DNA from 4 places in the Rhizobium sp. A22-96 genome. Region 4 is predicted to be linked to each of the others. Evidence: predicted binding sites of a transcription regulator. Region 4 holds the regulator's gene; each other region holds the start of a gene.
The links. The regulator LexA, encoded in region 4, represses DNA repair genes until DNA is damaged. The targets are predictions, from matches to a motif close to TGTTCNNNNTGTGTTCNG.
Positions count from the first base shown of each region.

Region 1 (7,854 bases), on a different contig from region 4:
CGGCGCCGCGGATGCGCAGGCTGTTTGCCTGGACGACGTTGCCGCGAAGAGCCGGCACATTGGCCATGGCGCGATTGATGTCGGAAACGATGTCCTGCTGCGTGCGATGGCGTTCGCTCCACGGCGCCAGCGTCAGCACCATGAAGCCACTGTTCTTCTGGCTGTTCATGCCGGAGATTGCATAGATGTTGCGGATATCGCCGCTATCCATCAGCGGCTGCAGCCGCTCCTCGACGCGCTGCAGCTGATCCTTCGTATAATCGAGACCGGCCCCCTGCGGCGTTGTCAGCCGCAGCATGACCATGGCCCGATCCTCCGTGGGCGTCAGTTCGCTTTTGACATTCATGAATGCCAGGACGGCGGCAGCCGAGAACAGCGCACAGAAGACGATGACCACAAGCGGCCCATGGAGACAGGCCCGCAGCGTGCGACGATAGACACTGGCGAAGAGTTCGCCGAAACGGCCAAGCATGCCGTGATCCTCGCGCATCTCCTTGGTCAGCATCCGCGAGGCAAGCATCGGGCAAAGCGTCAATGCGACGATGGACGACAGGCCGACCGAGAAGGCGAGCACGAAACCGAACTCGCGGAACAGGCCGCCTACTTGCCCCGGCAGGAACGACAGCGGAATGAAAACCGCGGCAAGCGTCGCAGTCGTCGCGATGACGGCGAAGAACACTTCGCGTGTGCCAAGCACCGCGGCCGCCCGCGGCCCGATCTTCTCGGACCTTCGGCGCACGATATTCTCAAGCACGACGATGGCGTCGTCGACCACGAGGCCGGTGGCGAGCACGATAGCCAGGAGCGTCAGAATGTTGATCGAGAAGCCGACCATGTAGAGCGCGGCAAGCGTGCCCGTCAGCGCCACCGGCATGGTGACGACCGGGATCAGCGTTGCCCGCCAGTCGCGCAGGAAGAGGTAGATAACAACAGTGACGATCAGAGCCGACAGGATGAGCGCCAGCACGACCTCGTGGATCGCCCCCTGAATGAACACGGCGTCATCACTGGTGATGGCAATGCGCGTTCCCTCCGGAAGCGTCTTCGCCAGCTGTGCAACGACGGCCTTTACGCCCTCGGAAATATTCAGCGTATTCGACTGCGCCTGACGAATGATACCCAAGCCAACACCCTGCACGCCGTTGGAGCGCAGGGCGGTCGTCCCGTCGCGCGGACCGAGCGTCACGGTGGCGACATCCGAGAGCCGCACACGGTCTTTAATAATCAGCCGCGCAAATTCCTCCGGCGTCTGTAGCGCAGCGGTGGCACGCACGACGATATCCTGGCGCGCACTCTTCAGCGATCCCGCCGGCACATCGAGGGCCGCAGTCGCAAGCGCCGTCGTCAGATCGCCGATCGTCAGGCCTCGCCCGGCCAGCGCTGCCTGATCGACATCGATGCGGAAGACCTTCTCCTGATCGCCGTAAAGCTCGACATCGGCAACGCCTTCTACCGAAGCCAGCCGGTCGGTGATCTCCTTGTCGACGAGCTGGGTCAGGTCATCCATCGTCAGCGTATTGGAGGTGACGGCAAGGCGCATGATCGGCTGCGAATCCGAATCCGCTTTGACAATCTGCGGTGCATCGGCCTGATCTGGCAATTGCTCGGTGATACGGCCGATCGCATCGCGCACGTCGTTGGCCGCGACGGAAAGATCCGTGGCATCGGAAAACTCCAGCGTCACCCTGCTCTGCCCGAAGGAGGAGCTGGAGGAGACCGATTTCAACCCACTGACGCGTGCAACCGCACCTTCGATGACCTTGGTCAGCTCCTGGTCGATCGTCTGCGGTGACGCGCCGTCGAACATGGTTCTGACCGTGACGACGGGACGGTCGACGTCAGGCAATTCGCGCACTTCGACGCCGAAATAGGCGGCAAGGCCGGCAACGACAAGCAGCGTATTGAAGACCAGCGCCAGGATCGGCCGGCGCACGAAGATTGCCGTGAATGACTGCTTGCCGTGGCTCACGCCGGCTTCGGTCACATCATCATTGTGGCCGGTCATTGCGTGATGACCTCCGTGGCCTGGGCGAGATCGCGCGCAAAACGCACGTCGCCGCCCTCGGTCACCCGCTGCAGCCCCTCGATGACGATGGGATCACCATCGCGAAGATCACCCTTGACCAGGACGGCATCGGGATTGCGTTGCACGATGCTGACCCGCACCTTCGACGACTTGCCGTTGGCAACGCGCCAGACATGGGCGCCCTCCCCATCCCATTGCACGGCAAGCGGATCGACGGACGGATAGGTATCGCCGGCAAAGCGCATGCCGACGTTGAAGGACATGCCTGCACGCAGCTCATCGGCGGCATTGTCGATGCGCGCGCGAATACGCAGGGTCCGGCTGGCACCGTCGACGCGATTGTCTACCGCCTCGACCGCGCCTGTGAAGACGCGCCCCGGCAGCGCAACCGATGTCGCCTCGACAGGCTGATCGACCTTGACGGTGTTGGCGAAACGCTCCGGCACCCAGTAGTCCACCAGGATCTCGGAGCGATCGTCCAGCATCACGATGCTGGTGGCCGTCGTCACGTTATCACCGACGACAACGGGCACGATGCCGACGATGCCGTCGATCGGCGCAACAACGTCGCGGCGCTTCAGCGCCAGCTCCGCCGATTGCAGCGCAAGCTTCGCCCCCTGCTCGACGATCTCGGCATCGAAAACATCCATTCGCGAGACGCTGGATTTGATATTGCGATAAAGCTGGGATTTCTCGGAGGCGCTCTTCAGCGCCACTTCCGCCTGGCCGCGGGCAATGATCTGCTCATCATCGTCGAGGCGCGCCAGCACCTGCCCCTGTGTCACGCGGTCGCCGGATTTGATGAGGATTTCCCGGATTGTGCCGGCTGCCTGCGGCATGACGACCACGGAACGGATGGCATCGCCCGTGCCGATCGCGCTCAGCCGATCATTGACGATGGCGCCCACCACTGGCTCGGTGACCACCAACGGCACATTCTTCCCACGCCGCCCTGCGTTATTGGCCGCATCCGCCTGCTTCCCGCCACTGTTGTTCTTGCCGGGCGCAAGGACCGCCACAGCAGCCTCGGGAACACCAGCCCCCCGCAACAGGTTGGCTGCGCCCGGCACAAAAGCCACGGCGGCGGCAAGACCTGCCAGCAATAAGAAAAAACACAAGGAAAGTTGCTTCCAGGCGGTCATGTACGTCTCCGGCTCTTTGTGTCAGAGGCGATGAAATCGCGTCGTCAGTTCAATATGGCCTCATTTCGCCAAGCGCACTTACTGAGGCCAAGTTCGGGTCGGCGGTGGTATAACGCACGATTGTGCCCGATTTGCTGCAATATCGTTTTTTTATACATATGCAGCAAGCTTTGCTGCCGATTATGACGAAGTTGTAATCTTTGCGCGGACAACGAGGCGTTTCATTCGTAGCCCAACGTCGCCTTTCGGACACTGAAATAGCGTCTCCCTCACTGCTTTCTCCCTGTGAATGTGCACTTTTTGTTCTATTTTGGGCCCGTTTCTTTTGCCTTTCAGGGTAGAATCATTACATTGGGCCGCATGACCATCGGACATGACGACATTCCCTTCTTTGACGAGGAGCCGGAGCACCTGGCGCCGCGCCGCGTTGCGCCGGATACCGGCAGCATCGGCGGCGGCATTGCGGCCCGTGCCATGGCGGCGCGCGACAGCCATCGCCGGCCGGACTATCTGTCGGGCCTCAACCCGGAGCAGGCCGAAGCGGTGGAAACGCTCGACGGCCCCGTTCTGGTGCTTGCTGGTGCAGGTACCGGCAAGACGCGCGTGCTGACGACCCGCATCGCCCATATCCTCTCCACCAACCGCGCCTTCCCCAGCCAGATCCTCGCGGTCACCTTCACCAACAAGGCGGCCCGCGAGATGAAGGAACGCGTCGCCCTGCTCGTCGGCGGGGCGGTCGAAGGCATGCCCTGGCTCGGCACCTTCCACTCGATCGGCGTCAAGCTGCTGCGCCGCCATGCCGAACTTGTGGGCCTGACCTCCAGCTTCACCATTCTCGATACCGACGACGTTACCCGCCTGATCAAGCAGTTGATCCAGGCAGAGGGCATCGACGACAAGCGCTGGCCGGCCAAGCAATTCGCCGGCATGATCGACACCTGGAAGAACAAAGGCCTCAGCCCGGCCGAGATTCCGGAGGGCGATGCCCGCGCCTTTGCCGATGGTAAGGGCCGCGAACTCTACGCCGCCTACCAGAACCGCCTGAAGACGCTGAATGCTTGTGACTTCGGCGACCTTTTGCTGCATCCGATCAACATGTTCCGGCAGAATCCGGATGTGCTGAAGGATTATCACCAACGCTTCCGCTATATCCTCGTCGACGAGTATCAGGATACCAACACGGCGCAATATATGTGGCTGCGTCTCCTGGCGCAGCGGCCGAAGGGCGAGTTGCAGAATGTCTGCTGCGTGGGTGATGACGACCAGTCGATCTATGGCTGGCGCGGTGCGGAAGTGGACAATATCCTTCGCTTCGAGAAGGATTTTCCCGGCGCCAAGGTGATCAAGCTCGAGCGCAACTATCGCTCCACCGAGCATATTCTCGGCGCTGCGGCACATCTGATTTCCCATAATGAAGGCCGGCTCGGCAAGACGCTGTTTACCGACCGTTCCGATCCCGAAGATATCAAGGTGCAGGTGCACGCCTCCTGGGATTCCGAGGAAGAAGCCCGCGCCATCGGCGAAGAGATCGAGCAGCTTCAGCGCAATCAGCACAAACTGAACGATATGGCGATCCTGGTGCGCGCCTCCTTCCAGATGCGTGAATTCGAAGATCGTTTCGTCACGCTCGGCCTCAACTACCGCGTCGTCGGCGGCCCCCGCTTCTATGAGCGTCTCGAAATCCGCGACGCCATGGCCTATTTCCGCCTGGTCTGCCAGCCGGCCGACGACCTCGCCTTCGAGCGCATCGTCAACACGCCGAAGCGCGGCCTTGGCGACACCACCATACGCGCACTGCATGATTATGCCCGCGCTCGCAACATCCCGATGCTGGCGGCAGCAGCCGACATCATCGAGACCGACGAGATGAAGCCGAAGCCGCGCAAGGCGCTATTCGACGTCGTGCAGTCCTTCCGCCGCTGGCAGGGCCTGCTCGAAAATACCCCGCATACCGACCTTGCCGAGCAGATCCTCGAAGAGTCCGGCTATACGGACATGTGGAAAAACGACAAATCGGCGGAAGCGCCCGGACGGCTGGAAAACCTGAAGGAACTCATCCGCTCGATGGACAGCTTCGAATCCATGCGCGGGTTCCTGGAGCATGTCGCGCTGGTCATGGATGTCGAGCAGAACGAAAATCTCGATGCCGTCTCGATCATGACGCTGCACTCAGCCAAGGGCCTGGAATTCGAAACCGTTTTCCTACCCGGCTGGGAAGAAGGCCTTTTCCCGCACCAGCGCTCGCTGGACGAAAGCGGCCGCGCCGGTCTGGAGGAAGAGCGACGCCTCGCCTATGTCGGCCTCACCCGCGCCAAGCGCCGCTGCCACATCTGGTTCGTCTCCAACCGCCGCATCCACGGCCTATGGCAGTCGACCATCCCTTCCCGCTTCCTGGACGAACTGCCGATCACCCATGTCGAAGTCGCCGAAGTCGAGCAATCCTACGGCGGTTACGGCCGTGGCGGCTACGGCCAGTCGCGCTTCGACAAGGCCGAACCCTTCGCCAACTCCTACTCGACCCCAGGCTGGAAACGCGCCCAGGCCAACAAGACCGACGCCACCCGCGACAACTGGGGCTCTCGCTCCGGCCACGCCGTCGAACGCATCGGCTATGGCGAAAGCGGCCCGAAGACCCGCACCATCGACGGCGAACTGGTGGCCAAATCCACCTCCGCCGAACCTTCGAAGTTCATGGTCGGCGACCGTGTCTTCCACATCAAGTTCGGCAACGGCAATGTGTCAGGGATCGAAGGCAACAAGCTGACAATCGAGTTCGATCGGGCGGGGCAGAAAAGAGTGCTGGATGGGTTTGTGGAGAGGGTGTGAATCAAGAAGCAACGTACGACTGGATTACAGCGTGTATTTGCGCTTTGGCCTTAAAGATATCTGCAGTTTGCGTAATATCAAACCGAGATCCAACTTTCTCAGCATCGAAGATCGTGAGAAATTTGGTTTTGGAATTAAAATGTAGTCTGACAATCGGTTTACGATTGTTGTCGTCGAAATTGATGCCGCAATAGGATTTTTGATCACGCATGACAATTCGCGAGACATCCGCCAGTTCTGCTCCGATTGCTCTGACAATATTAAATCCGTCAATTTCCTCTTGGGTTGTCTCGATACCGTCGCCTTCGTCATTGATTTGAGTGACCGAATCTACGTCCTTTATCGTCGGAATATTCACATTCTCGTTGAATGCAGCACTTAATTTCTTTTGGATTTTCTGACGAACGAGATCTTCGAACGCCCGTTTGATAATCGGCTTGAATTCAGCAACGACGGTTGCAGTGAGCTTGCCGTCATGTATTTCCTTTGAAATGAGCCGAACGAACTCGTCATCAGGATCGTTGAATTGTGCTTCTATGCAGCTAATCGTCGCCTTCATCCGTTTGAGAATACTGGCCGAGCTTTTAATGTCTTCAATCGAAAATTTTTCTTTGTGAAATTTTTCGAGTTCCTTCAGATCGTTATCGTCGTAGTCGAAAAGATCGAATTTAAAGAACGGATTGCTATCAAGTTTGTTGGGCGCATCAAGATCGGTAAAAAACCAGATTTGTATGCCATTCGTGAGGATCGCAATTGAGCAATCGGTCGTCGAAAAATACCGATAAAGCTGGCTGTATTGGGCCTGCGAAAGATTCGCACTAACAGCCTTCGCTTCCAGAATGAATTCAATCCGGTCATTTATCTTTACAGCATAATCGACCTTCTCTCCCTTTTTCAAACCAACATCAGCTATAAATTCCGGCACAATTTGTGTTGGATCAAAAACATCAAAGCCAAGCGTGCGCAGAAATGGCATAACAAGAGCGTTCTTTGTCGCTTCTTCAGTAAGAGCGATATTCTGCGCAGAAATCGCGCGCTTCGATAGTTCCGCAACTTGTTCCTTGAACGACATACTAGCTCCCAAATTCGATCCCCAACAAAACAATATTATATTTGTCGCCGGATGCAATCGATGCGAGCGTATATTTTTGATTGAGTTTACCTACAGGGCCGATACCAAATATAGCGTGTAGTCCATCGCCGTTAAAAACTCGGAACTCACGATATCTTCCCTGTTCCCATGCGCTCCCTCAAAGCGAAAAGCCAAACTCAAGCCGCATCCCGATCCTTCAGCCACAGCCCAAACTCCTTGACCACCGCCACCACCTTCTCCAGACGGCACCCGTCCTCCGTGAGCGAATACTCGACCTTCACAGGAACCGTGGGATAGACCGTGCGGTTGATAAGACCCGCCTCCTCCAGCGCACGCAGGTCCAAAGTCAGCATTCTCTGCGAGATGCCCGGCATCAGTCGCCGTAACTCGTTGAAGCGTTGTGGACCATCGACCAGATAGGAGACGATCAGCAGCCGCCAGCGGCCTCCCAGCAAATGCATCGCCTCTTCGACGGAGCAGCCTGTCACGGTCTTTTTCATCGGATGTACCTCATATGCAAGGCGGTATAATTTTTGTACCTAGATGTCAAACTTTTCCGTTCTTACTATTCCATACCAGAGAGAATACATGGATCAGCAGCCGTCTTTCCAAGCGGAAGCTGGCATCGGAAACACCATGGAGTTCCCTCATGAAATTGTACTATCTGCCCGCAAGCTGCTCGCTCTCGCCCCATATCGTCATCAACGAACTCGGCCTGGAGGTGGAGCTGATCAAGGTCGATCACACCAGCCACCAGACCGAGACGG
Region 1 covers NZ_JBNWDQ010000002.1:323,856-331,709, forward strand. Annotated here, with positions in the region: gene ACQZ6F_RS08055 (efflux RND transporter permease subunit) at 1-2,005, opposite strand, end outside; gene ACQZ6F_RS08060 (efflux RND transporter periplasmic adaptor subunit) at 2,002-3,168, opposite strand; gene ACQZ6F_RS08065 (ATP-dependent helicase) at 3,529-5,994, shown strand; gene ACQZ6F_RS08070 (type I restriction endonuclease) at 5,996-7,066, opposite strand; gene ACQZ6F_RS08075 (winged helix-turn-helix transcriptional regulator) at 7,264-7,587, opposite strand; gene gstA (glutathione transferase GstA) at 7,737-7,854, shown strand, end outside.
Region 1: the regulator LexA is predicted to act here: its motif matches at 3,459-3,476, upstream of ACQZ6F_RS08065 (ATP-dependent helicase).

Region 2 (7,854 bases), on a different contig from region 4:
GCTGTTCCTTGAGTTCGTCGATATCCTTGGCCTCGGCCTTGCGGCTTTCCTTCGCCGGAGGCTTCATGAAGGGCGAAAACATCTGCATCGCCTGCTGGAACATCTCGGTGTTACGGCGAACCTGTTCCTCGACCATCTGGATCGGCAGTTGCAGATTCTTGCCGAGCGGCGTCTCGCCGAAGGCCCGGTTCATCTGCTCGCGCATCTGCACCTGCTGCTCGGTGAAGGCACGCATGGAATGTTCGAGAAAACTCGGTACGACCATCTGCATCTGATCGCCGTAAAAGCCGATCAGCTGCCGGAGAAAGGGAATCGGCAATAGCGTGTTGCCGGTCTTCGATTCCTGTTCGAAAATGATCTGCGTCAGGACCGAATGCGTAATATCCTCGCCGCTCTTGGCGTCTTGGACGGTAAACTCCTCACCCTTCTTGACCATCTCCGCCAGGTCGTCCAGCGTCACGTATGTGCTGGTGCCAGTGTTGTATAGGCGGCGATTGGCATATTTCTTGATTACGATCTGGCCCTCATTCTTTGCCATTATCAGTCTCCTGGCCCCGTCTGATTGTATGGAATATTCCTCCACCCCCGAGTGTAGACGCAAAAGAAGCATGGTGACAATCGCTTTGTGCGATGCGGCAAGCCCTTTCCTTTGATTGCATTTCCTGCAGGCAATGACGGCTTCGTGAAATCTGCGCGGGGGAAATTCTTGCTGTTTGACTCCGGCGCAAAGCTTTGACAGTTTCGCCTCATATACACGTTCATTTTATGAGGAGGCTTCCATGAGCAGTTCATCCATCGTCGTCGCCAGCGCGGCTCGTACCGCCGTCGGCTCCTTCAACGGCGCGTTTGCGACCGTTCCCGCTCATGAGCTTGGCGCAGCTGCCATCAAGGGCGTGCTGGAGCGTGCAGGCGTCGATGCCAAGGAAGTCGACGAAGTGATCCTCGGCCAGGTTCTGCAGGCAGGCGAAGGGCAGAATCCTGCCCGTCAGGCCGCGATGAAGGCCGGTATTCCGCAGGAAGCGACCGCCTGGGCTGTCAACCAGCTTTGCGGCTCTGGCCTTCGCGCCGTAGCACTCGGCATGCAGCAGATCGCGTCGGGAGACGCAAGGATCATCGTCGCCGGCGGCCAGGAATCCATGTCGATGGCCCCGCATGCCGCCCACCTTCGCGCCGGCACCAAGATGGGCGACATGAAAATGGTCGACACCATGATCAAGGACGGCCTGATGGATGCCTTCCATGGCTATCACATGGGCATCACGGCCGAAAATGTCGCGCGCCAGTGGCAGCTCTCGCGTGAGGACCAGGACCAGTTTGCCGTTTCCTCGCAGAACAAGGCCGAGGCCGCGCAGAAGGCCGGGCGTTTCAAGGATGAGATCGTTCCCTTCACCATTCAGTCGCGCAAGGGCGATGTCATCGTCGATGCCGACGAATATATCCGTCACGGTGCGACGCTTGATGGCATGGTCAAGCTCCGGCCGGCCTTCGACAAGGAAGGCACCGTGACTGCCGGCAACGCGTCTGGCCTGAACGATGGCGCCGCCGCGGCGCTGCTGATGACTGAAGCCGAAGCCTCGCGCCGCGGCATCCAGCCGCTCGCCCGTATCGCCTCCTGGGCGACCGCCGGCGTCGATCCGCAGATCATGGGTACCGGCCCGATCCCGGCGTCCCGCAAGGCATTGGAAAAGGCAGGCTGGTCGGTAAGCGATCTCGATCTCGTCGAGGCCAATGAAGCCTTCGCCGCCCAGGCATGCGCCGTCAACAAGGACCTCGGCTGGGATACGTCGATCGTCAACGTCAATGGCGGTGCGATCGCCATCGGCCATCCGATCGGCGCTTCCGGCGCGCGTATCCTCAACACGCTGCTGTTCGAAATGAAGCGCCGCGGCGCCCGCAAGGGTCTGGCGACGCTGTGCATCGGCGGCGGCATGGGCGTTGCCATGTGCCTCGAGGCGCTCTGACGCGTCTTGAGCAGGGTTTTCCAGAAGAAGTGATGAAGGCGGAGCGGGCGACCTGACGATCGGTCGTCCCGCCTCCGTAGCAACAAAGGGGAGTGGCACATGAGCAGAGTGGCATTGGTAACCGGGGGTACGCGCGGCATCGGAGCGGCCATTTCGATGGCGTTTCGCAATGCTGGTTACAAGGTGGCGGCGACTTATGCCGGCAATGAGGAAAAGGCGCGCGCTTTCCATGAGGTCACCGGCATCGCCGTCTACAAATGGGATGTGACCGACTACGAGGCTTGCGGCAAGGGCATCGCCAAGGTCGAGCATGATCTCGGCCATGTCGACGTCCTGATCAACAATGCCGGCATTACCCGCGACGCCATGTTCCACAAGATGACGCCGCAGCAATGGCACGAGGTCATCAACACCAATCTGACCGGCCTGTTCAACATGACGCATCATGTCTGGCAGGGCATGCGCGACCGCAGCTTCGGCCGTGTCGTCAACATCTCTTCGATCAACGGTCAGAAGGGGCAGATGGGGCAGGCAAACTATTCCGCCGCCAAGGCCGGAGACCTCGGTTTCACCAAGGCGCTTGCACAGGAAGGGGCTGCCAAGAACATCACGGTCAACGCCATTTGCCCCGGCTATATCGGTACGGAAATGGTGCTGGCGGTGCCGGAAAAGGTGCTGAACGAGCGGATTATTCCGCAAATTCCGGTCGGACGCCTCGGCGAGCCGGAGGAAATCGCCCGCATCGCGGTCTTCCTCGCCGGCGACGATGCCGGTTTCATCACGGGGTCGACAATATCGGCCAATGGCGGCCAGTTTTTCGCCTGAGCCAAGCGTCCTGTTGATGTTGGGGATTGCCGGGTCAGCCCGGCAATCATCCGTGGCTTGAATTGGCCGATTGCCGTTGTCGTGGCTTGAATTCCAGGATGACGGCTTCCACTCTTATTCGCCGCTTTTGCCTGAAGCGCGATCTTGCCGCGTAGACGAGCGCGTAAAAGGTGGTGCCGACGAGCACGAGGGCTGCAATGCTTGCGATGATTGCGGCCAAGATGCCGTTCCTTTCTCAAAACACTGCTTTCTTCCCGCAGCCTTTGGCTGCGAGAAGACTGTTGTCTCTCCGAAACTATCGTCCGGCGCGCAGGACCTGAAGGCCATGACCGACCGCTAGGTCGATCGGTCATGAGACATCGGTGTTAGCGGCAACGAGCCTCATAGCGATTGCCGTAGCGGTCGCGATAGATGCAGTAGCCGCGACGATCTTCCGAGCGACCGATGAGGTTGCCGACCAGGCCGCCGGCGACTGCGCCGACTGCTGCGCCACCCCAGCTGTGCGTGGCAACGCCGCCGATCAGAGCACCGGTACCGGCGCCGATTGCGGTGCCTTTTTCGGTGGATGTGCAAGACGCCAGCGCGCCGACGAGGGCAATCGCGACGATGATCTTCTTCATGATGTTAGCTCCCTGGTGTTGTGAGGTTTTCAGTAATCATCTGCGGATCAGATCCGCCCCATCAATAGCAGAATGAGGACAATGACGAGAACAAGCCCGAGACCGCCCGACGGACCGTAGCCCCAAGACCGGCTGTAACCCCAGCTCGGAAACGCGCCGACCAGCAGCAGAATCAGTATCACGAGTAATACCGTACCAAGCATTATGTGTCTCCTCCATGTCCGTCGCCGGATTATCCCCCGGCAGCGTCGCAGCGTCCGGATATATGCTCCAGCGACTCCGCCTTAATCTGTTCGATGCGAACGAGCGGAGTTCCTTGTATTTCTGATCGTAGAAACTTGTTTCGCCGAAAATTGTTCCGGCTAAGAAATAAAAATACGAGAAGCTGATCTTTTGATGACCGGCGAAATGTTAACGCCAGAGCGCAATACGGCTGACATATCGATGATCGGGATCCATTCGTATGGTTAAAATTTCTTTAAAATACAATAGGTTGCGGTGAACGAAACGGGAAAGAACCGATGTCGGCGATTCGTCAGCGATTCGTTCCGCATTTGGACCTTGGTTAATTTTCGCGGCCACAAGGCATGGCGGGAAGCCCTTCCGAGCGGCGGCCATGCTGTTGGCGTATCGCGGTGGAGTGGTGTTTCGTTGGCTCAATTCGTTAATGCAGAAGAGCTGACGGGACTTTTTGCTGTCCTGTGCGGCTCTCCATATCGAGATGCGCCGACGGTCGAACACCATATGTAGCCGTGAACAAATGAAATACATGCATGAATCGTCGATTCGTCGCCGATTCGTTCCGGCTTTGATCGAGGTGTTAATGAATACACCCTTTGATTGTTTTTATCGATCGAACCCGTTTGAACCCGGCGAATGCTCGCTGCAATCCCAGATTCGGGCTCGATTCACCGCCTCAACTCCTCCGAGTCCGAAGTATTTTTAGCCCTGAATCGCTATATGTTGTGAAGAACGAAGGAGGAATCGGTTGAAACCAGCGATTCCTCTCTCATTCGTTGAGGCTTTGCCCCATTTCCAAAGCGCCGTTGGTTGCCTTCAAAAAAGCAAAATCTTTACAAATAATTAACCATAAAATTACCGGGCGTGACGCCTGCTGCGGATTCACTGCTTGACTCTCTTTCGCGTGGGAAAGGCAGGAAAAATACGATTCAGTATCTGGTGGGATTCTTTGATTCCAAATCCATATGTAGTAGGGAACATACAGAGAACCGATGAGAGTCAGCGATTCGTCGCCGATTCGTTCTCAGGCTGTTCCGGAATCGCTTGGACTCGTATGGGATGTAGGGGTAATGAAGCTTTTGGTTGAAACGGCAAATCGTAAAAGCGACCGTTGGCGATGCTGTTTTTTCATTCAGGTCTTGCCTTTGTCACATATGGTCGTCATCTCTTCCTTCTTCCCGGAGAAGCTTGCTGATCGGAAGACGGTGGTTTCTCGCTTATGCACGGACCTATGACTCACATCTCGCAGCCAATGATCCTGAGCGGACGCGGCGTAACCGCTGTGCTCGGACCAACCAATACCGGCAAGACCCATTATGCCATCGAGCGTATGGTGGCGCACGGCAGCGGCGTTATCGGCCTGCCGTTGCGGCTGCTCGCGCGCGAGGTCTATACGCGCGTCGTCGAAAAGGTCGGGGCGCAGCATGTGGCGCTTGTCACGGGCGAGGAAAAGATTTCGCCGCCCAATGCCCGTTTTTCGGTCTGCACCGTCGAGGCGATGCCGCGTGAGACGCGCGCCTCCTTCGTCGCCATCGATGAAGTGCAATTGGCCGGCGATCTCGAGCGCGGCCATATTTTCACGGACCGGATCCTGCATCTGCGCGGCCGGGACGAGACGCTGCTGCTTGGGGCCGGCACGATGCGGCCTATCCTCGAGCAACTTCTGCCTGGCATTACCGTTCTCGAGCGGCCAAGGCTTTCGCATCTCTTCTACGCCGGTCAGAAGAAAATCACGCGCCTGCCGCAGCGCACGGCGATCGTCGCCTTTTCGGCCGACGAGGTCTATGCGATTGCCGAGCTCATCCGCCGCCAGCGCGGCGGAGCCGCCGTCGTTCTCGGTGCGTTGAGCCCGCGCACGCGCAATGCACAGGTCGCGCTCTATCAGGCTGGCGATGTCGAATATCTGGTCGCGACCGATGCCATCGGCATGGGTCTCAATCTCGATGTCGATCATGTCGCCTTTGCTCAGGACCGCAAATTCGACGGCTATCAGTTCCGCAATCTCAATCCGGGAGAGCTCGGCCAGATTGCCGGTCGCGCCGGTCGTCACCTCAAGGATGGCACCTTCGGCGTGACGGGCCAGGTGGATCCGTTCGACGACGAGCTGGTGCGGCGGATCGAAGGCCATGAGTTCGATACGGTCAAGGTGTTGCAGTGGCGCACCAAGGGCTTTGATTTCTCCTCGATCGCCGCGCTTCGCACCAGTCTTGAAGACGCGCCACGCGTGCAGGGCTTGACGCGGGCGCTGCCTGCGGTAGACCAGCAGGCGTTGGAATATCTGTCACGCGATCTGGAGATTGTCGATCTTGCCAACAACCCGGCTCGGGTTGAAAAATTATGGGAAGCCTGTGCGCTTCCAGACTATCGGCGCATTACGCCTGCCCAGCATGCCGATCTCATTGCCACCCTCTTTTCCGATCTTGTGCGCTATGGCACGGTGAAAGAGGACTTCCTTGCCGAACAGGTGCACCGCGCCGATCGGACTGATGGTGAGATCGACACGCTTTCGGCGCGAATCGCGCAGATAAGGACTTGGACCTATGTGTCGAATCGGCCCGGCTGGCTTGCCGATCCGACACACTGGCAAGAAAAGACGCGGGAAATCGAGGATCGATTGTCCGATGCGTTACATGAACGGTTGACGAAACGCTTTGTTGATCGCAGGACATCTGTGCTCATGAAGCGCCTGAGAGAGAATGCAATGCTGGAAGCTGAAATCAGTGTGAATGGGGATGTCTTCGTTGAGGGGCATCATGTGGGACAGTTGACCGGATTCCGGTTCACGCCTATCTCGGGAACCGAGGGGCCGGACGGCAAGGCTGTCCAGGCAGCCTCGCTGAAGGCGCTTGCGCTGGAATTTGAGGCACGTGCTGCGCGCATGCATGCAGCCGGCAATAGCGATCTTGCGATCAGCGCCGATGGTATGGTGCGCTGGCTCGGCGATCCCGTGGCGCGTCTGTCGGGCAGCGACCACATCATGCGGCCGCGCGTCATCCTGCTTGCCGACGAGCAGTTGTCGGGCAATGCGCGCGATCATGTCGCGGCTCGTATCGAGCGCTTCGTCAATCATCATATCAGCACCATCCTGAAGCCGCTCGACGATCTGTCGCGCGCCGAGGATCTGCAGGGCCTTGCCAAGGGTCTGGCCTTTCAGCTGGTCGAAAATCTGGGCGTTCTGTTCCGCCGCGACGTCACCGAAGAGGTGAAGTCGCTGGATCAGGATGCGCGCGCCTCGATGCGCCGCTATGGCATTCGCTTCGGCGCCTATCATATTTTCGTCCCCGCGCTGTTGAAGCCGGCTCCGGCCGAACTCATCAGCCTGCTCTGGGCATTGAAGAATGATGGCCTCGACAAACCCGGCTACGGCGATCTCATTCCCGTGCTGGCCGCTGGACGCACGTCCGTTGTCACCGATCCGAGCTATGAGCGCACGTTCTACAAGCTCGCCGGCTTCCGCTTCCTCGGCAAGCGCGCCGTGCGTATCGATATTCTTGAGCGACTGGCGGACCTCATCCGTCCGCTGCTGCAGTGGAAGCCCGGCCAGGCCTCGCGCCCTGAAGGTGCCTATGACGGCCGCCGCTTCACCACGACGACGGCGATGCTCTCCATCCTCGGCGCCACGCTGGAAGACATGGAAGAGATCCTCAAGGGTCTCGGCTATCGTGCCGATGCCGTGAAGGCTGAAGAAGCCGTTGCCCATCTTGCGCAGCAGGATGCACTAGCGGCACCGGCAGCGCCGGCTGCGGATGCCACCGCGGAAAAGGCCGATCACGACGACGCAGACTCCTCTGCCGGCGAAGAACCGGCCAAGGAAACCGAAGCCGTCGCGCAGGAAACTGCTCCGGTTGCCGCTGTATCGGCCGAGCCGGTTACCGAGGCAACTGCCGAGGTTGGCGAAACGGAAGCTGTTGCAGCTGAAGCCGTCGAAGCTGTGGAGCCGAAGCCGGTTCTGCTCTGGCGTCTTGGCGGTCGCAGCGATCAGCAGCAGCGCCAAGGCGGCCGTGGCCACGGCGATCGCCGCGGACAGCAGGGCGAAGGCCGTGCCCAGAATGGCAATCGTCGCAATGGCGATCAGCAGCAGGCAAGCGGCGAGGGCAATCGCGAAGGTCGTCGTGACGGGCGCGATGCCCGTGGCGCCGGCGACAAGGGACCGCGCGGCAATAATCGCGAAGGTGGCCGTCCGCAGAATCAAGGCGGCCGTGGCGAAC
Region 2 covers NZ_JBNWDQ010000004.1:247,346-255,199, forward strand. Annotated here, with positions in the region: gene phaR (polyhydroxyalkanoate synthesis repressor PhaR) at 1-538, opposite strand, end outside; gene ACQZ6F_RS19495 (acetyl-CoA C-acetyltransferase) at 780-1,961, shown strand; gene phbB (acetoacetyl-CoA reductase) at 2,061-2,786, shown strand; gene ACQZ6F_RS19505 (hypothetical protein) at 2,833-3,006, opposite strand; gene ACQZ6F_RS19510 (YMGG-like glycine zipper-containing protein) at 3,152-3,409, opposite strand; gene ACQZ6F_RS19515 (DUF3309 family protein) at 3,454-3,609, opposite strand; gene ACQZ6F_RS19520 (helicase-related protein) at 4,878-7,854, shown strand, end outside.
Region 2: the regulator LexA is predicted to act here: its motif matches at 4,620-4,637, upstream of ACQZ6F_RS19520 (helicase-related protein).

Region 3 (7,854 bases), on a different contig from region 4:
AATATCACGTACAACCGGTGTCGCTCGACAAGTTCGGCGATCCCGTCCATCCTTTTCCGGCCATCACCGCCAGCGTCTGCAATCTGAGGCCGGAAAGCCGGGGCTCGGTGCATATCGGCAGCCCGGACTTTGCCATGCAGCCAGCGATCAGCCCGAACTATCTCTCCGCTCCGCGCGATAAGGAGATTGCCATGCGGTCCATCCGCCTCACACGGCGGATCGTGGCGCAGCCTTCGTTTGTCAAGTTCAGGCCGGAGGAGTTCAAGCCTGGACCGTCCTATCAGACGGACGCAGATCTGGAGCGCGCGGCCGGCGAAATAGGCACGACGATTTTCCATCCCGTCGGCACATGCCGGATGGGCGGCGATCCGCAAAGCGTTGTTGATCCGCGCCTGCGTCTGCGCGCCCTGTCAGGGCTCCGGATTGCCGACGCCTCGGTCATGCCGTCGATCACATCAGGCAACACAAATTCGCCAACGATCATGATTGCCGAAAAAGCCGCAGAGATGATCCTTGCCGACAACCGCTGAGCGCCTATTGATAGAGGAGAGCAAGAGGAGGAGATTTGCATGAGCGGCACGGACGAGGTGATCATCGAGCGGCGAGGTTCCGCGGGCATCATCAGCCTTAACAGGCCGAAGGCGCTGAACAGCCTGACGCTGCGGATGGTGCGGGCCGTAGCCTTGGCCCTAGAGGATTTCGCCGCCGATCCCGCGATTGCCAGTGTCATCGTCAAAGGCGAGGGTGAGCGCGGCCTCTGTGCGGGAGGCGATATCCGCCTGCTGCACCAGAGCGGCAAGGATGGCTCGGACGAGGCCGAAACCTTCTGGCGCGAGGAGTTCCGGCTCAACCATGCCATTTCACGCTATCCCAAACCCTATGTCGTGCTTATGGACGGTATCACCATGGGCGGCGGCGTCGGCCTCTCGGCGCATGGCAGCCATCGCGTCGTGACCGAGCGCACGCGCCTCGCCATGCCGGAAACCGGTATTGGCTATTTCCCTGATGTCGGCGCCACCTGGCTCCTGCCACGCGCACCGGGCGAGGCCGGTACCTGGATGGGGCTGGCGGGCCTTGCTATCGATGCGGCTGATGCCCTACACGCGGGATTCGCCGATCATTGCGTTGCATCCTCTGCACTGCCCACGTTGGTGGACGCCATCGCGACGCTGCCGGCCTCAGCCTCGGTTCAGGACGTGCATGCCCTGATCAAAACTGTGGCAACGCATGCCGGTGAGAGCCGTCTCGCAGTCAACCGCGACCTGATCGATCGCGCCTTCGCCGGGGATACGGTTGAGGGCATTCTACAGGCGCTGGGCCGGGAGCCAGGAGAATTCGCCGCCGAAACCGCCGGCGTGATCGCCAGCCGCTCGCCGACCAGCCTCAAGCTGACGCTGCGGCTGCTGCGCGCCGGCCGTGCGAGCGCAAATCTTGCCGAATGCCTCGATCGTGAACTCGGCGCCTGCATGGGCATATTGTATAATCCTGATTTCTACGAAGGCGTGCGCGCCGCTGTCATCGACAAGGACCGCAACCCGAAATGGTCACCGGCCAGCCTTACGGAGGTGACTATGGAGAGTATCGATCGCTTCTTCGTGCCGGCGCAACCGCCGCTTTTCGCAGCATAATGGATCATGGGAGGAGAAAATCATGACACGGATCGCATTCATCGGCCTCGGCAATATGGGTGGGCCGATGGCCGCCAATCTGGTCAAGGCCGGCCACGCCGTCATCGGTTACGATCTCTCGCATGACATGCTCAAGGCCGCCGAGGCGGCGGGCATCAAAGCGGCGAACGTGCTGACGGAAGCCTTGGCGGAGGCCGAAGTGGTCGTCACCATGCTGCCCAAGGGCCAGCATGTCCTCACCGTCTGGACGGATATCCTGCGCTCCGTGCCGAAGGGGACGCTGCTGATCGACAGCTCCACCATCGATGTCGATAGTGCCCGCACGGCTCACGTCATGGCAGGGCAAGTTGGTTGCCTATCGCTCGACGCGCCGGTCTCGGGCGGCACAGGTGGCGCGGCGGCGGGCACGCTGACCTTCATGGCGGGCGGTTCGCCAGAGAGTTTTGCGGCGGCCAAGCCGTTGCTCGAGGTGATGGGCCGCAAGATCGTCCATTGCGGCGATGCCGGCGCAGGGCAGGCGGCGAAGATCTGCAACAACATGATCCTCGGCATTTCGATGATCGGTGTCTGCGAGGCCTTCGTGCTCGGCGAAAAGCTCGGACTCTCGCATCAGGCCTTGTTCGATGTCGCTTCCACCTCGTCCGGTCAGTGCTGGTCGATCAACACCTATTGCCCGGTGCCGGGACCCGTGCCGACCTCGCCGGCCAACAACGACTATAAGCCCGGTTTCTCGGCGGCATTGATGCTGAAGGATCTCCGCCTGTCGCAGGAGGCGGCTTTGTCCAGCGGCGCGTCGACACCTTTGGGTGCGGAGGCAGCGCAGCTTTTCGGGCTGTTCGAGAAACTCGGCAATGGCGGCCGCGATTTCTCCGCCATCATCGAGATGTTTCGGGAAGCTAATCGAAGCTAGCGCCACATGCCCCGCATGCGTGCGCCCACATCGACACGCACCTGCCGCGCCCGAATGGCGGCGGGACTCTCTGCCTTTGCCTGAGGCCAGCCGCAGACTTCGAAGAATTGCAACAAGGTCGCTGGGATGAAGCGCGTGCGCGAGGCGAAGACATGCTTGTCGCCTTGCGCATGCTGGCCGTGGACGAAGAAGCGCTGCGGGATGACGAGATCGAGATTGTCCTTTGCTCGCGTCATGGCAACATAAAGCAGCCGCCGCTCCTCCTCGATCTCAGCCGATGATCCGACAGCGAGATCGGCGGGGATGCAGCCGTCGACGGCATTGAGGATGAAGACCTTCGTCCATTCCTGACCCTTGGCCGAATGGATAGTCGACAGGATCAGATAGTCCTCGTCGAGCAAAGGCACGCCGGCCTGGTCGCTGGTGGCGTCAGGTGGATCGAGCGTCAGTTCGGTGAGGAAGCGTTCGCGCGAGCCGTAGCCTGCGGCAATCTGCTCGAGCTGGACAAGGTCCGCCTGGCGTGTCGCCGCATCCTCATGTGCACGCTCCAGATGCGGCTCGTACCATTGCCGCACCAGCCCGATTTCCGCCGGCCATCCCGCCTTGCCGCTTTTGACCTCGCGCATCGTCTCCACGAATGCACTCCAGTCGTCTCCGGTGCGGGGTGGGGGTGGAAGCTCGGTGAGCGCCGTGATCGGGCTTGCCGCTTCGCCGATCTGGTCGAGCACGCGTTGCGCTGTGGAGGGGCCGACGCCAGGCAAGAGCTGCATCAGCCGGAAACCCGCCACCCGGTCGCGCGGGTTCTGGGCGAAGCGCAGAGCCGCCAGCATGTCCTTGACATGGGCGCTGTCGAGAAATTTCAGCCCGCCGAATTTGACGAATGGAATGTTGCGACGGGTGAGCTCCACTTCCAGCGGTCCGCTGTGACTTGAGGTACGAAACAATACCGCCTGCTGCTTCAGCCTGGCGCCGCCCTCGCGATTTTCCAGCACCTGATCGGCGACAAAACGAGCCTGATCACTTTCGTCGCGCACCGTTACCAGCCGGGGACGCTCGACGCTTTGGCGTTCGGTGCGCAGGTTCTTGGTGAAGCGCTCCGATGCAAGGTCGATCACGGCATTGGCGGCGGCAAGGATCGGCTGCGTCGAGCGGTAGTTCCGATCGAGCGTCACGATGTCGGCGGCGGGCGTGAAGGCTTGCGGGAAATCGAGAATGTTGCGTACCGTCGCCGCACGGAAGGAATAGATCGACTGCGCATCGTCACCGACGACGGTCAGCCCATGGCCGTCCGGTTTCAGGGCCAGCAGGATCGACGATTGCAGCCGGTTGGTGTCCTGATATTCGTCGACGAGCACATGGTCGAAACGGCTGCCAATGTCCTCGGCGATCAGCGGCTCCTGCAGCATATGCGCCCAGTAGAGCAGCAAGTCGTCGTAATCGAGCACATTCTGTGCCTGCTTGGCTTCGACATAGGCGGCGAAGAGATCGCGCAGCTGTGGCTCCCAGGTGGCGCACCACGGAAAGAAGTCGCGCAGCATCTCGGCAAGCGGCGCTTCCGAATTGACCGACCGAGAATAGATGGAAAGGCATGTCGCCTTGGTCGGAAATCGGCTTTCCAGCTTGGAAAATCCGAGATCGTGGCGCGCGAGGTTCAGCAGGTCGGCGCTGTCTTCGCGGTCATGGATGGTGAAGGCCGGGTCGAGACCGATCTGCTCGGCATAATCCCGCAGAAGCCGCGCGCCGATGCCATGGAACGTGCCGCTCCAGGCAAGGGCATCGGCAGTGACGCCCGCATTGGTGCCGAGCACTTCGCGACATATCCGTTCGACACGGCGGCCCATTTCGGCAGCGGCGCGGCGTGAGAAGGTCATCAGCAGGATGCGGCGTGGATCGGCGCCCTTGACGATCAGATGCGCGACGCGATGGGCAAGCGTATTCGTCTTGCCCGAACCGGCCCCGGCAATGACGAGTAACGGTCCGGCGACATGGCCGTTGCCCGTCGTCGTGCCGTGCTCGACTGCAAGTCGCTGCTCCGGGTTCAGCTTTTCCAGATAGGCGGCGGTCATGAACTCTCCCGATGCGTCGGATGAAGGGCGCCAGGCGCAATCCGCGACGAATCGCATGGGCGAAATGATCCGGACGTTCTATGGATGTTCCGAATCGCTCAAGCGTGTCAAGCTTGGCCGATCTGCACGCAGATGTGACCTTTCGCGCAATAATCTTATCCGGATTCGCCAGAGGCCGGCTCGAAAATGACTTTCTTCGTGCTTATGTATCATTTTGGCGCGGCAATTTGAGTTTTTGGGGATTCGCGTAGTGCGTAGAATGAAGGCTTCAGAACATGAACGAAACGATTGCCACTGGGCTGCGTCTGCCTAGCGGATTGGTGGCTTTGTCGGACGGGCGCTTTGCGCTCGTGGAGATGGATGCGAGCCGTCGCTGTCTGAAACTTTTCGACACAAGCGGCGCTTATCAGGAAATTTGCCGGATCGGTGGGAGCCCGACCGGGATTGCGATCGACGGAGACGGATGCTTCTGGGTCGCCGACGGTCCGGAGAATTCCCTTGTGCGCGTGTCGCCGCAGGGACGTGTGCTGCAGGTGATCGAAGGCAGCGCCGATGGTCCGTTCCTTCATCCCAATGCTCTCGCCTTCGGGCCTGACGGCCTGCTTTATATGACCGATTCCGGCATCCGTCTCGACGACTTGCTCGAAGGCGGCCATATTCATCCCGATTTCTTCAAGGCGGCCTATAATGGCTGTGTCTATCAGATCGATCCTGCCGAGGGCAGGGTCATCAGGGTCCTGGCCGCGGGGCTGCTGCTTGCAAGCGGCCTGGCTTTCGATGCCGACGGACTGCTTTACTACAGCGAGACGCTAACCGGAAAAATCCACCGCCAGATCATCGGCGGCCGGCAGGAGCTTTTTGCCCAGTCGATGACATCGCCTGCCATAAACGTACTGCGCGGACCGTCCGGTCTTGCCTTCGATCGCAGCGGCACACTCTATTGCGCCATGTATGGGCTGGGCGAGATTTCGCTTGTCGATGCAGACGGTAAAATGGCGGGCCATATCCGCACGAACGGCACGCGGCCGGGCAATATCGCCTTCACCGTCGATGGCAAGCATTTGCTCGCCAGCGAGCAGGAAAATGGTGTCGTTGAAAAGATAACGGCGCCGCGTCCGGGGCTGCCGCTGCATATGCCGTCCATTTCGTAGAACGGCCCCATTTCTCAGGTAGTTGGCGGACATGCCCGGCGACCGGGCATATCCTTTTTCAATCCATTCAGAGCTTATTCGGCAGCAGGGATCTGCTTGTTGCCCTTGGTCGACTTGCCGTCGGCCGGTGCCGCATCGTTGGCAGCGGGCTTGGCATGGCGACGGCGCCAGTCGCCGAGGAAGAGCAGGATCGGTGCTGCGATGAAGATCGACGAGGCGCCGGCGACAAGTATGCCGAACACCATCGGGATCGCGAAGCTGGAGACGGCGCTACCGCCCCAGATCGCCATCGGCACCAGCGCCAGGAAGGCGGTGGCGTTGGTATAAAGGCTTCGCGCCAGGGTCTCGTTGATCGACCTATCGATGATCTCGCGCAGCGGCATCGATTTGTAGAGCCGCATGTTTTCACGCATGCGGTCATAGACCACGACCTTGTCGTTTACCGAATATCCCACAAGTGTTAGGATCGCGGCGATGGCGGTCAGGTTGAAATCGAGGCCGGTGATCGCGAAGAAGCCTATCGCCTTGGTGACGTCGAGTACCAGCGTGACGATGGCGCCGACCGCAAACGGCCATTCGAACCGGACCCAGATGTAGACCAGCATCGCCAGGCTGGCGATCACGACCGACAGGATGCCGGCCCAGGCAAGCTCGCCCGAGACCTTCGGTCCGATGACGTCGGTGCCTTCGATGGTCGCGGTCGGGTCGATCTTGACGATTTCCGCCTTGAGCTTGGTCACCGCGGCAGTCTGCGCCTCTTCGCCGCCGTCCTGGCGCTGGGCACGGACGAGAAGGCTGTTGTTATCGCCGAAGGACTGCAGCGCAATTTCGCCGAGGCCGAGCGTGTTCAGACCCTCGCGGAAGGTCGACAAATCGGCCGCGTCCTTGGTCTTGACCGACATCTGGATGCCGCCGCGGAAATCGACACCGTAGTTGAGGCCTGGATGGAAAAACAGCACGACCGAGGCGAGCGACAGGATCGCCGAAACGGTGATGCCAAAGAAGCGGGCCTTCATGAACTGGATGTGCTTGTCATAGGGGCTGAAGGGGATCAGCGGCCTGATGTTGATCACCTTGAACTTGCGGCGACGGGTGATGGCGATCATCACGACACGCACGAAGGCGACGGAGGTGAACATCGAGATAATGAGGCCGAGACCCATGGTCACGGCAAAACCGCGAACCGGGCCGGAGCCGAAGTAGAACAGGATGGCGGCCGCGATCAGGGCCGTCATGTTGCCGTCGATAATCGTCGAATACGCCTTCTTGAAGCCATTATCGATCGCGGCGAAGGCGCCGCGACCCTTGCGGGTTTCTTCGCGGATACGCTCGTTGATGAGAACGTTGGCATCAACCGCAAGGCCGATACCAAGCACGATGCCGGCGATACCGGGCAGCGTCAGCGTGGCGCCGACCAGCGTCAGGGCCGAGAAGGTCAGGACCGTGTGAATGAGCAGTGCCACATTCGCGAGGATCCCCCAGGTGCCGTAGAGCACGAAGATGAAGGCGGCAACCAGGACGAAGCCGACCAGGCCGCTATAGATGCCCTTCTGGATCGCATCGGCGCCGAGGTCGGCGCCGACGGTGCGTTCTTCGATGACCGTCAGCTTGGCCGGAAGCGCACCCGCGCGCAGCAGGGCTGCAAGCGTGGTGGCACTGTCGGCGGTGAAGTTGCCGGAAATCTGGCCCGAACCACCGGTGATCGGCTCGCGGATATTCGGCGCGCTCAGCACCTTGTTGTCGAGCACGATGGCGAAAGGCTTGCCGACATTTTCGCGGGTGATTTCCGCAAAGCGGTTGGCGCCGGCGCTGTCGAAGCGGAAGGTGACGAGCGGCTCATGCGTGTTCGGGTCGAAGCTGACGCGGGCGTCGGTCAGACGGTCGCCGGACAGTTCGATACGGTCGAGAACCGGATAGCTGTTGCCCTGCTCATCCTTGAGGATGGTGACGCCGGGACCGGGATTGTTCGGGTCGGCATTGTCGGCAAGCAGGTGGAAGGACATCTTCGCAGTCGAGCCGAGAAGCTCGCGTAGACGCGAGGGATCCTGAGCGCCCGGAAGCTGCACGAGAACGCGGTTCGGGCCAACACGCTGGATCGT
Region 3 covers NZ_JBNWDQ010000005.1:475,740-483,593, forward strand. Annotated here, with positions in the region: gene ACQZ6F_RS23860 (GMC family oxidoreductase) at 1-530, shown strand, start outside; gene ACQZ6F_RS23865 (enoyl-CoA hydratase/isomerase family protein) at 570-1,628, shown strand; gene mmsB (3-hydroxyisobutyrate dehydrogenase) at 1,651-2,538, shown strand; gene ACQZ6F_RS23875 (ATP-dependent helicase) at 2,535-4,604, opposite strand; gene ACQZ6F_RS23880 (SMP-30/gluconolactonase/LRE family protein) at 4,880-5,755, shown strand; gene secD (protein translocase subunit SecD) at 5,830-7,854, opposite strand, start outside.
Region 3: the regulator LexA is predicted to act here: its motif matches at 4,679-4,696, upstream of ACQZ6F_RS23875 (ATP-dependent helicase).

Region 4 (7,854 bases):
TGACGAACAGGTCGTCGCCGACGAGCTGCGTCTTCTTGCCGATCAGGTCGGTGAGCGTCTTCCAGCCTTCCCAGTCGTCTTCAGCCATGCCGTCTTCGATCGAGACAATCGGGTACTTGGCGGCGAGTTCCGCGAGGTATTCAGCCATCGCGCCGGATTCCAGCGTGCGGCCTTCGCCTTCCAGCACGTACTTGCCGTCCTTGAAGAACTCGGTCGAGGCGCAATCGAGGCCAAGCGCAATTTCTTCGCCAGGCTTGTAGCCAGCCTTTTCGATCGACTTCATGATGAAATCGAGGGCAGCAGGAGCGCTCGACAGGCCCGGTGCAAAGCCGCCTTCGTCACCGACATTGGTGTTGTGGCCCTGGGAGGCCAGTTCCTTCTTGAGGACGTGGAAAACTTCCGAGCCCATGCGCACGGCATCGCGGAACGTTTCGGCGCCGATTGGCAGGATCATGAATTCCTGGAAATCGATCGGGTTGTCGGCATGAGCGCCGCCGTTGATGATGTTCATCATCGGAACCGGCAGCAAGCGGGCATGAGCGCCGCCGACATAACGGTAGAGCGGCAGGTTGGCGCTCTGGGCTGCGGCCTTGGCGACGGCGAGCGATACGCCGAGGATGGCGTTGGCGCCAATGCGGGACTTGTTCGGCGTACCGTCAAGCTCGATCATGATGTCGTCGAGCTGGATCTGGTTTTCAGCGTCCATGCCGCCGATCGCGTCGAAGATTTCCGAATTGACGGCCTCGACAGCCTTCTCAACACCCTTGCCATGGTAGCGCGTGCCGCCATCGCGAAGCTCGACGGCTTCGTGCGCACCGGTAGACGCACCCGACGGAACCGCCGCGCGGCCCATGCTGCCGTCTTCGAGGTAGACATCGACTTCGACGGTGGGATTGCCACGGCTGTCGAGAATCTCGCGGGCGATAATGTCGGTGATTGCGGTCATGATAGCTTCCTGCTCGCTGGTTTATAAATCGATTGAAATGGTCTTAATCGAAGACGCGGAAATTACAATGCCGCTCCGCCTCCCGATTTGACACTCCTTCAGGCCCCGTAACGCAAAATCATGTCAGCCTGTTGAATGCCTGTGATTTCTCAGGCCTTGGCGATGGCGTCGAAGGCCAGAAGCTTCTCCAGAAGCCTTGGCATATCCTTCAGATAGACCATGTTCGGGCCGTCCGAGGGCGCATTGTCCGGATCTTCGTGCGTCTCGACGAAGACGCCGGCAACGCCAACGGCAACTGCGGCGCGCGCCAGCGTCTCTACGAATCGGCGATCGCCGCCAGTCGAGCCGCCCTGCCCGCCCGGCTGCTGCACGGAGTGGGTGGCATCGAAAATGACAGGCGCACCCATTGCCGCCATGATCGGCAGCGAGCGCATGTCCGAGACGAGCGTGTTATAACCGAAGGAGGCGCCACGCTCGCAGAGGAGGATATTCGGGTTGCCGCTTTCATTCAGCTTGGCAAGGACGTTCTTCATGTCCCAGGGCGCCAGGAACTGGCCCTTCTTGACGTTGACGACGCGGCCGGTCTTGGCGGCGGCGACCAGCAGGTCGGTCTGGCGCGAAAGGAAGGCCGGGATCTGCAGGATATCAACCGTCTTGGCGACAACGGCGCATTGTTCCTCGGTGTGAATATCGGTCAGCACCGGAAAGCCATATTCCTTCTTGAGATCGGCAAAAATTTCCAATCCCTTCTCGATGCCGATACCGCGCTTGCCGGAGAGCGAGGTGCGGTTCGCCTTGTCATAGGAGGATTTATAGACAAGGCCGATGCCGAGCTTGTCGCAGAGTTCCTTCAGCACGCCGGCCACCATGAAGGCATGCTCGCGGCTCTCCATCTGGCAGGGGCCGGCGATCAGCGACAGCTTGGCAGTGTTGGAAAACAGAACCTTGGACGCTCCCTCGCCGACGATCACTTCCGAATTCGTGCTCATGCTATCTCCTCGAAGGCGAAAAGAGCGCCCGCTGCGGGCGCCAGCTTTGCCAATATACGATTGTTCTTACGCGTGTAGGTGACGCCGTTAGCAGCGAAATGCGACGATGTCACGGAAAGATCGCGTGTTTTGAAAAGGATTGCGCGGGCTCGAAGCCCCGGATCGTCCTTGCCGACCCGCAAATCGTAAAACGCCTCCATGCCTTCCGGCGTCAGGAGATCGATGTCGGCATTGGCAGCCCGGATTGTCAGCCCGAAGGAATGCTCGGATATCCTGGGGTCACCTATGATCTCCTCGAAAAACGAGCGGTACGCGGCGGGTTTGGTCGTCGATATCGCCACCCGCGCAATGCCGGTGACAGCATTTTCATGGCGCTCCAGCACGCTGCGATCGGCGGGCGACGGATTGATGCGCTGGCAGCAGAAGGCCAGGAAATCGGGCGCACGCAGATCGGCGGCAAAGGCAAGACGGAAACCCGCCTGGGTTTCCGTGCCATCCGGCATCTTCATCGGCCTCGAAAAATCCAGCATCCGTCCGGCGGAGATCATGCCGGCCTTGAAACGTTCGTCGTCAGCGACAGCGTCGTTCGTGCCGAAAACCACTCCGGAGAACCCGTCTTCACCCATTCGAAACCGATAGGCCTGATCACGAGCGACGAAGACATTGCCGTCCTCGATGCTCTTTTCACACTGCTCCAGAGATGTGACCCCGAGGGGCTCCAGATAGGTCTTGTCGGCAAAGAAGACGCATGCGTTCTCGGTGCCAAAGGGATGGCGCGCATCCGGAGCCACCGTAAAGCCAAGCCTGCCAAGGCGTTCACGCGCCGATGCGATATTGACCGTCGGCAACACAAGATGATCCAGCGGATGCGGCAACGAAGTCATGGCGTCTCCGATTTTCTGCTGCGGCAGGTTTGCGCCGATCCACGGTCCAATTCAAGGCCAAAGCAGCGCAGCGATGATGCTGGACAATGACTGTTTCTCGACAGCAGCCGAACCTTCTCGGTACAAGCTAGATTTCAGCCATGCTTCAGATAGGTGACTTAAACTCAAAACCACTCCGTCTGCGCATCCAGCGGCGTTTTCCCATATTTATCGTTATGTTAGCACCGATATAACCATTCGCCGCCGCGCCACGATCCATTCGATAATTTTAAATATCTAACTGACAGGGCAAAGCTTTACCGAAATTTAAGTACTTGCGGAACACATATGGAACATATAGTGTCCGTTCTGGATTTGTTTCACGACGTTTCTCTTGATTCTGGGGTTCCAAGACGATGTTGACGCGCAAGCAGCAGGAACTGCTTCTCTTCATTCACGAACGGATGAAGGAGTCCGGCGTTCCACCATCTTTCGATGAAATGAAGGACGCATTGGATCTTGCATCCAAGTCCGGCATTCACCGTTTGATCACGGCTTTGGAAGAGCGAGGCTTCATCCGTCGCCTGCCGAACCGGGCAAGAGCGCTCGAAGTCATCAAGCTGCCGGATGCCTACAATCCCAGCCTGCAGCCGCGCCGCGGCTTTTCACCGAGCGTCATCGAAGGCAGTCTTGGCAAGCCACAGCCGGTCGCGCCGCCTGCTCCCCCAAAGGTGGCCAATGACGACCAGAACAGTTCGGTGTCGGTGCCCGTCATGGGCCGCATCGCAGCCGGCGTTCCGATCTCGGCCATCCAGAACAATACCCATGAAATAACCGTTCCCGCCGATATGCTCGGTTCGGGCGAACATTATGCCTTGGAAGTGCGGGGCGATTCGATGATCGATGCCGGCATTTTTGACGGCGATACCGTCATCATCCGCAATTCGACGACTGCCAATCCCGGTGACATTGTTGTCGCCCTTGTGGATGACGAAGAAGCAACGTTGAAGCGGTTTCGCCGCAAGGGCGCTTCCATCGCTCTAGAAGCCGCCAATCCGGCATATGAAACACGCATATTCGGGCCGGATCGCGTCAAGGTCCAGGGCAAGCTTGTCGGCCTCATTCGCCGCTATCATTGACTGGTGACGCAGAACGGATTGGCACACCATAGGTTCCGGTGCGCCAATCATAGGTTCGGTGCCGCATCCATGGGCGTTGCGGATTGTCGAAAGCTGTGGAGATGATAGGCGTGTCCGAGTCGAAATTCATTTCGACCGAGCCGGTTCGCCTCAATGTAGCGCCGGTGAAAAGCATTGCTCCGGAGCGGCAGCGATCGAGACGCAGTTTTATCGGCGTAACGACGATATTTGCGGTATCGCAAGCAGGCGGTAGATAGGCTGCGTCCTCGATGGTGACGAGCATTGCGCCGTTTTCAAGCATTGCGACACACCATGCACCCTTCTGGCAGGCAAAGCTTCCCTGCATCGTCTGATCGAGCGCTTCCTCCATTGCCTTGCGCACTGCGTTTTGTTCCTCCGTGCTTAACCGCCGGCGGCGATCTGCTTTGCTGACATGAGGGAGCCGGCTGTCGGCCGGAAGAATGGTTGGCGGTTGGTGTTCTGCTGCCACCAGCGCCTTCTGCCATTGCTCGAAGATAAAAGCCTGCGGTCTTTCGCGGTTCGTTGCCAAGATGTAGTCCTGTCGCAACGCGACCAGAGCGCCATCTTCGGAAATCATCAGATCCGGCTTCGGCACGCCGGAACTGAATGTTGCTGCACCGATCGCTGAGAGCAACAGCAGCAGCCCGACATGGCGCAGGCGGGTCCGCAACATGGTCATGATCAGGAAGCCGGCTATGAAAGTCGGCATGAGCCAGCCCGCTTGACGGCCAAAGGTGATATCGCCTCCCCAGCCCGCCACGGTCTTGGCGATCAGGATGACCAGTTCCAGTCCCTCACCGGTGACTTTCCAGAATGGCGCATCAAGGCCAAGCGGCATCAGCAACATGGCCATCATACCGAACGGCATGACAATGAACGAGACGATCGGCATGGCGGCGAGATTTGCGGCAAGCCCGTATGTCGCCAGTCGGTGAAAATGCTCGATCGAGAAAATCGCCGTCGAAGCACCGCCGACGAAGGATGTCGACAACACGCCGCCGAAAAAACGAGAGACGAAGAGCAGCGGGCTGAGGAGCCTGGAGCGCGAAAATATGCTTTCGCGATGCTGCCGCCGCTTCCACAGCGTATAGCCCGACACCAGCGCCAGCGTCGCGGCATAGGACATCTGGAAACTCGGCCCCAGCACTTGCGATGGAGACAGAATGAGGATCACGATTGCCGAAAGCGCTACATTTCGCAGGCTGATCGATGGCCGGTCGAAGAGCACGGCAACCAGCATGATCGCCATCATGATGAAGGCGCGTTCTGCAGACACGCCGAAACCGGAAATGAGGTAATAGGCTGTCACGGTGAGCAGCGCACCAAACGCGGCCACCTTCTTGGTTGGCCAGGCCTGCGCGACACCAGGAAACAGACTGAAGAGATAACGCAGGCCGATATAGAAAATGCCCGCCGATAGCGCCATGTTCAAGCCTGAAATGGCGATGATATGCGTCAGGCCTGCGGTTCGCAGCGCCTCGGTCGTTTCATCTGAAATCGCTCGTCTCTCATCGGTGACAAGCGCGGCTGCAAACGCACCGGTGTCACCTGGCAAGGTTCTCCTGATCCTGTCGCCTATGCTGTTACGCAGGCCGGCGAGCCAGATATCCGCCTGATCGAGCAACGACTCTTTTGTGATATCACCATCTGGTGACAATAATTCCGGGGTGCCGTAGGCGAAGCCGTTCGCGCCAATTCCATTGAAATAGGAGCTGAATGCGAAATCGTTGAGGCGCGGCAAGGCCGGGCCTGCCGGCGGGGTTAACCGCGCCCTGCCCTGGATCCGATCACCCAGGTTGAATGGCTCTGCCTGTTTTCGGACGAAGATAGTGACGCGTTCCGGCGCTCTTCGAATGGCCGGCTTTTCCGTTCCATCGACTTTGACGACATATCTCCAACGGCCGTTGTCATAGGATTCACGCCTTTCGACCCGACCAGTAACGGTTGTCGTCACTGCCGAATCGAGCATCACTGTCGATGCCCGCCAGCTTTCCCATTGCGCCAGAGCCACGCCCAGACTCATCAGCATGCCGGCAAAGAGGGCATGTCGGAACAGACGGCCCGCATCACGCTTAAACAGAAAGGCACCCGTCAAAAGCAGCAGTGCCACCAGGACCGCTTGCGAAGGCGGATCGCTATCGACCTTGAACCAAAATATCGAGCCCAGCCCCATATAGATTGGTGCGAACAGGATGGCGCGACCATGCGCCGCTTCCTCTTCGATCAGTCTTCCTATGGCAGCTCGGCCATGACCGAGGGCCAGGTAGAGCTGTGCGAACAGGCGCGCCTGATCTTGCGTTCGTTGACGTCGTCCAGTCTTCGCACGAGGGGCGAATGAGGCAATAGCGTGGCGATGCTGCGAAGGCAGAACAAGGTCCCGGCCATCTTCCTGCTGTTCCGGTGCCTCTAAATTAGGCATTGAGCGCCTGCCCCACGCAAAACTACAGCTTTCGCGCGATTTTTGCCGTCACCATCAGGTGATTTCAACCGAAATCGACAAATCTGTCACCGATTTGCGCTATTTACCGGAACGGCGCGATCAAACAGGCTACCGCAGTGCCCAAAAGTTGATACTGCAATGCACAATTCGGCATTAGGATAACTTGGCATTAGGCTCTGGATCATATAGCTAGTCGTTAGTCGCTTAACCTTTTGGCGCTTTTTATGGCGTCAATCCCGCCAAATCTTGGAGGATCAGCATGACGGAACAAAGCGCGAAACTAACTTGGGGTGAGAAGACGGTGGATCTGCCGGTCAAAACCGGAACCATCGGCCCGAGTGTCATTGATATTGGTGCCCTTTATAAGAACACCTCCACTTTCACCTACGATCCCGGCTTCACCTCGACGGCGTCTTGCGAGTCGAGCATCACCTATATTGATGGCGACGAAGGCGTTCTGCTGCACCGCGGCTATCCGATCGATCAGCTGGCCGAACACGGCGATTTTCTCGAAGTTTGCTATCTGCTTCTTTACGGCGAATTGCCGACGGCAGCACAGAAGAAGGACTTCGACCATCGCGTCGTGCACCACACCATGGTGCATGAGCAGATGTCGCGCTTCTTCACCGGCTTCCGCCGCGATGCGCATCCGATGGCCGTCATGTGCGGCTGCGTTGGCGCGCTGTCGGCCTTCTATCACGACTCGACCGACATCACCGATCCGCATCAGCGCATGGTCGCGAGTCTTCGCATGATCGCGAAGATGCCGACGCTTGCCGCAATGGCCTACAAGTATCATATCGGCCAGCCCTTCGTTTATCCGAAGAACGATCTCGACTACGCATCGAACTTTCTGCGCATGTGTTTCGCGGTTCCCTGCGAAGAATATGTGGTCAATCCGGTGCTCGCACGCGCCATGGACCGCATCTTCATCCTGCATGCGGACCATGAGCAGAATGCGTCGACCTCGACGGTCCGTCTCGCCGGCTCTTCAGGTGCCAATCCGTTTGCCTGTATCGCTGCCGGCATTGCCTGCCTCTGGGGCCCAGCTCATGGCGGCGCCAACGAAGCAGCGCTCAACATGCTCAGCGAAATCGGCTCCGTTGATCGTATTCCGGAATACATTGCCCGCGCCAAGGACAAGAACGATCCGTTCCGCCTGATGGGCTTCGGCCATCGCGTCTACAAGAACTACGACCCGCGCGCCAAGATCATGCAGAAGACGGCGCACGAAGTTCTCGGCGAACTCGGTATCAAGGACGATCCGCTGCTGGATATCGCGATCGAGCTGGAGCGCATCGCGCTTACCGATGAATATTTCATCGAGAAGAAGCTCTATCCGAACGTCGACTTCTACTCCGGCATTACGCTGAAGGCTCTGGGCTTCCCCACGACCATGTTCACCGTGCTGTTCGCTCTCGCCCGTACCGTCGGCTGGATCGCTCAGTGGAACGAG
Region 4 covers NZ_JBNWDQ010000003.1:899,055-906,908, reverse strand. Annotated here, with positions in the region: gene eno (phosphopyruvate hydratase) at 1-946, opposite strand, end outside; gene kdsA (3-deoxy-8-phosphooctulonate synthase) at 1,096-1,935, opposite strand; gene ACQZ6F_RS17215 (VOC family protein) at 1,932-2,819, opposite strand; gene lexA (transcriptional repressor LexA) at 3,215-3,937, shown strand; gene ACQZ6F_RS17205 (ComEC/Rec2 family competence protein) at 3,918-6,131, opposite strand; gene gltA (citrate synthase) at 6,658-7,854, shown strand, end outside.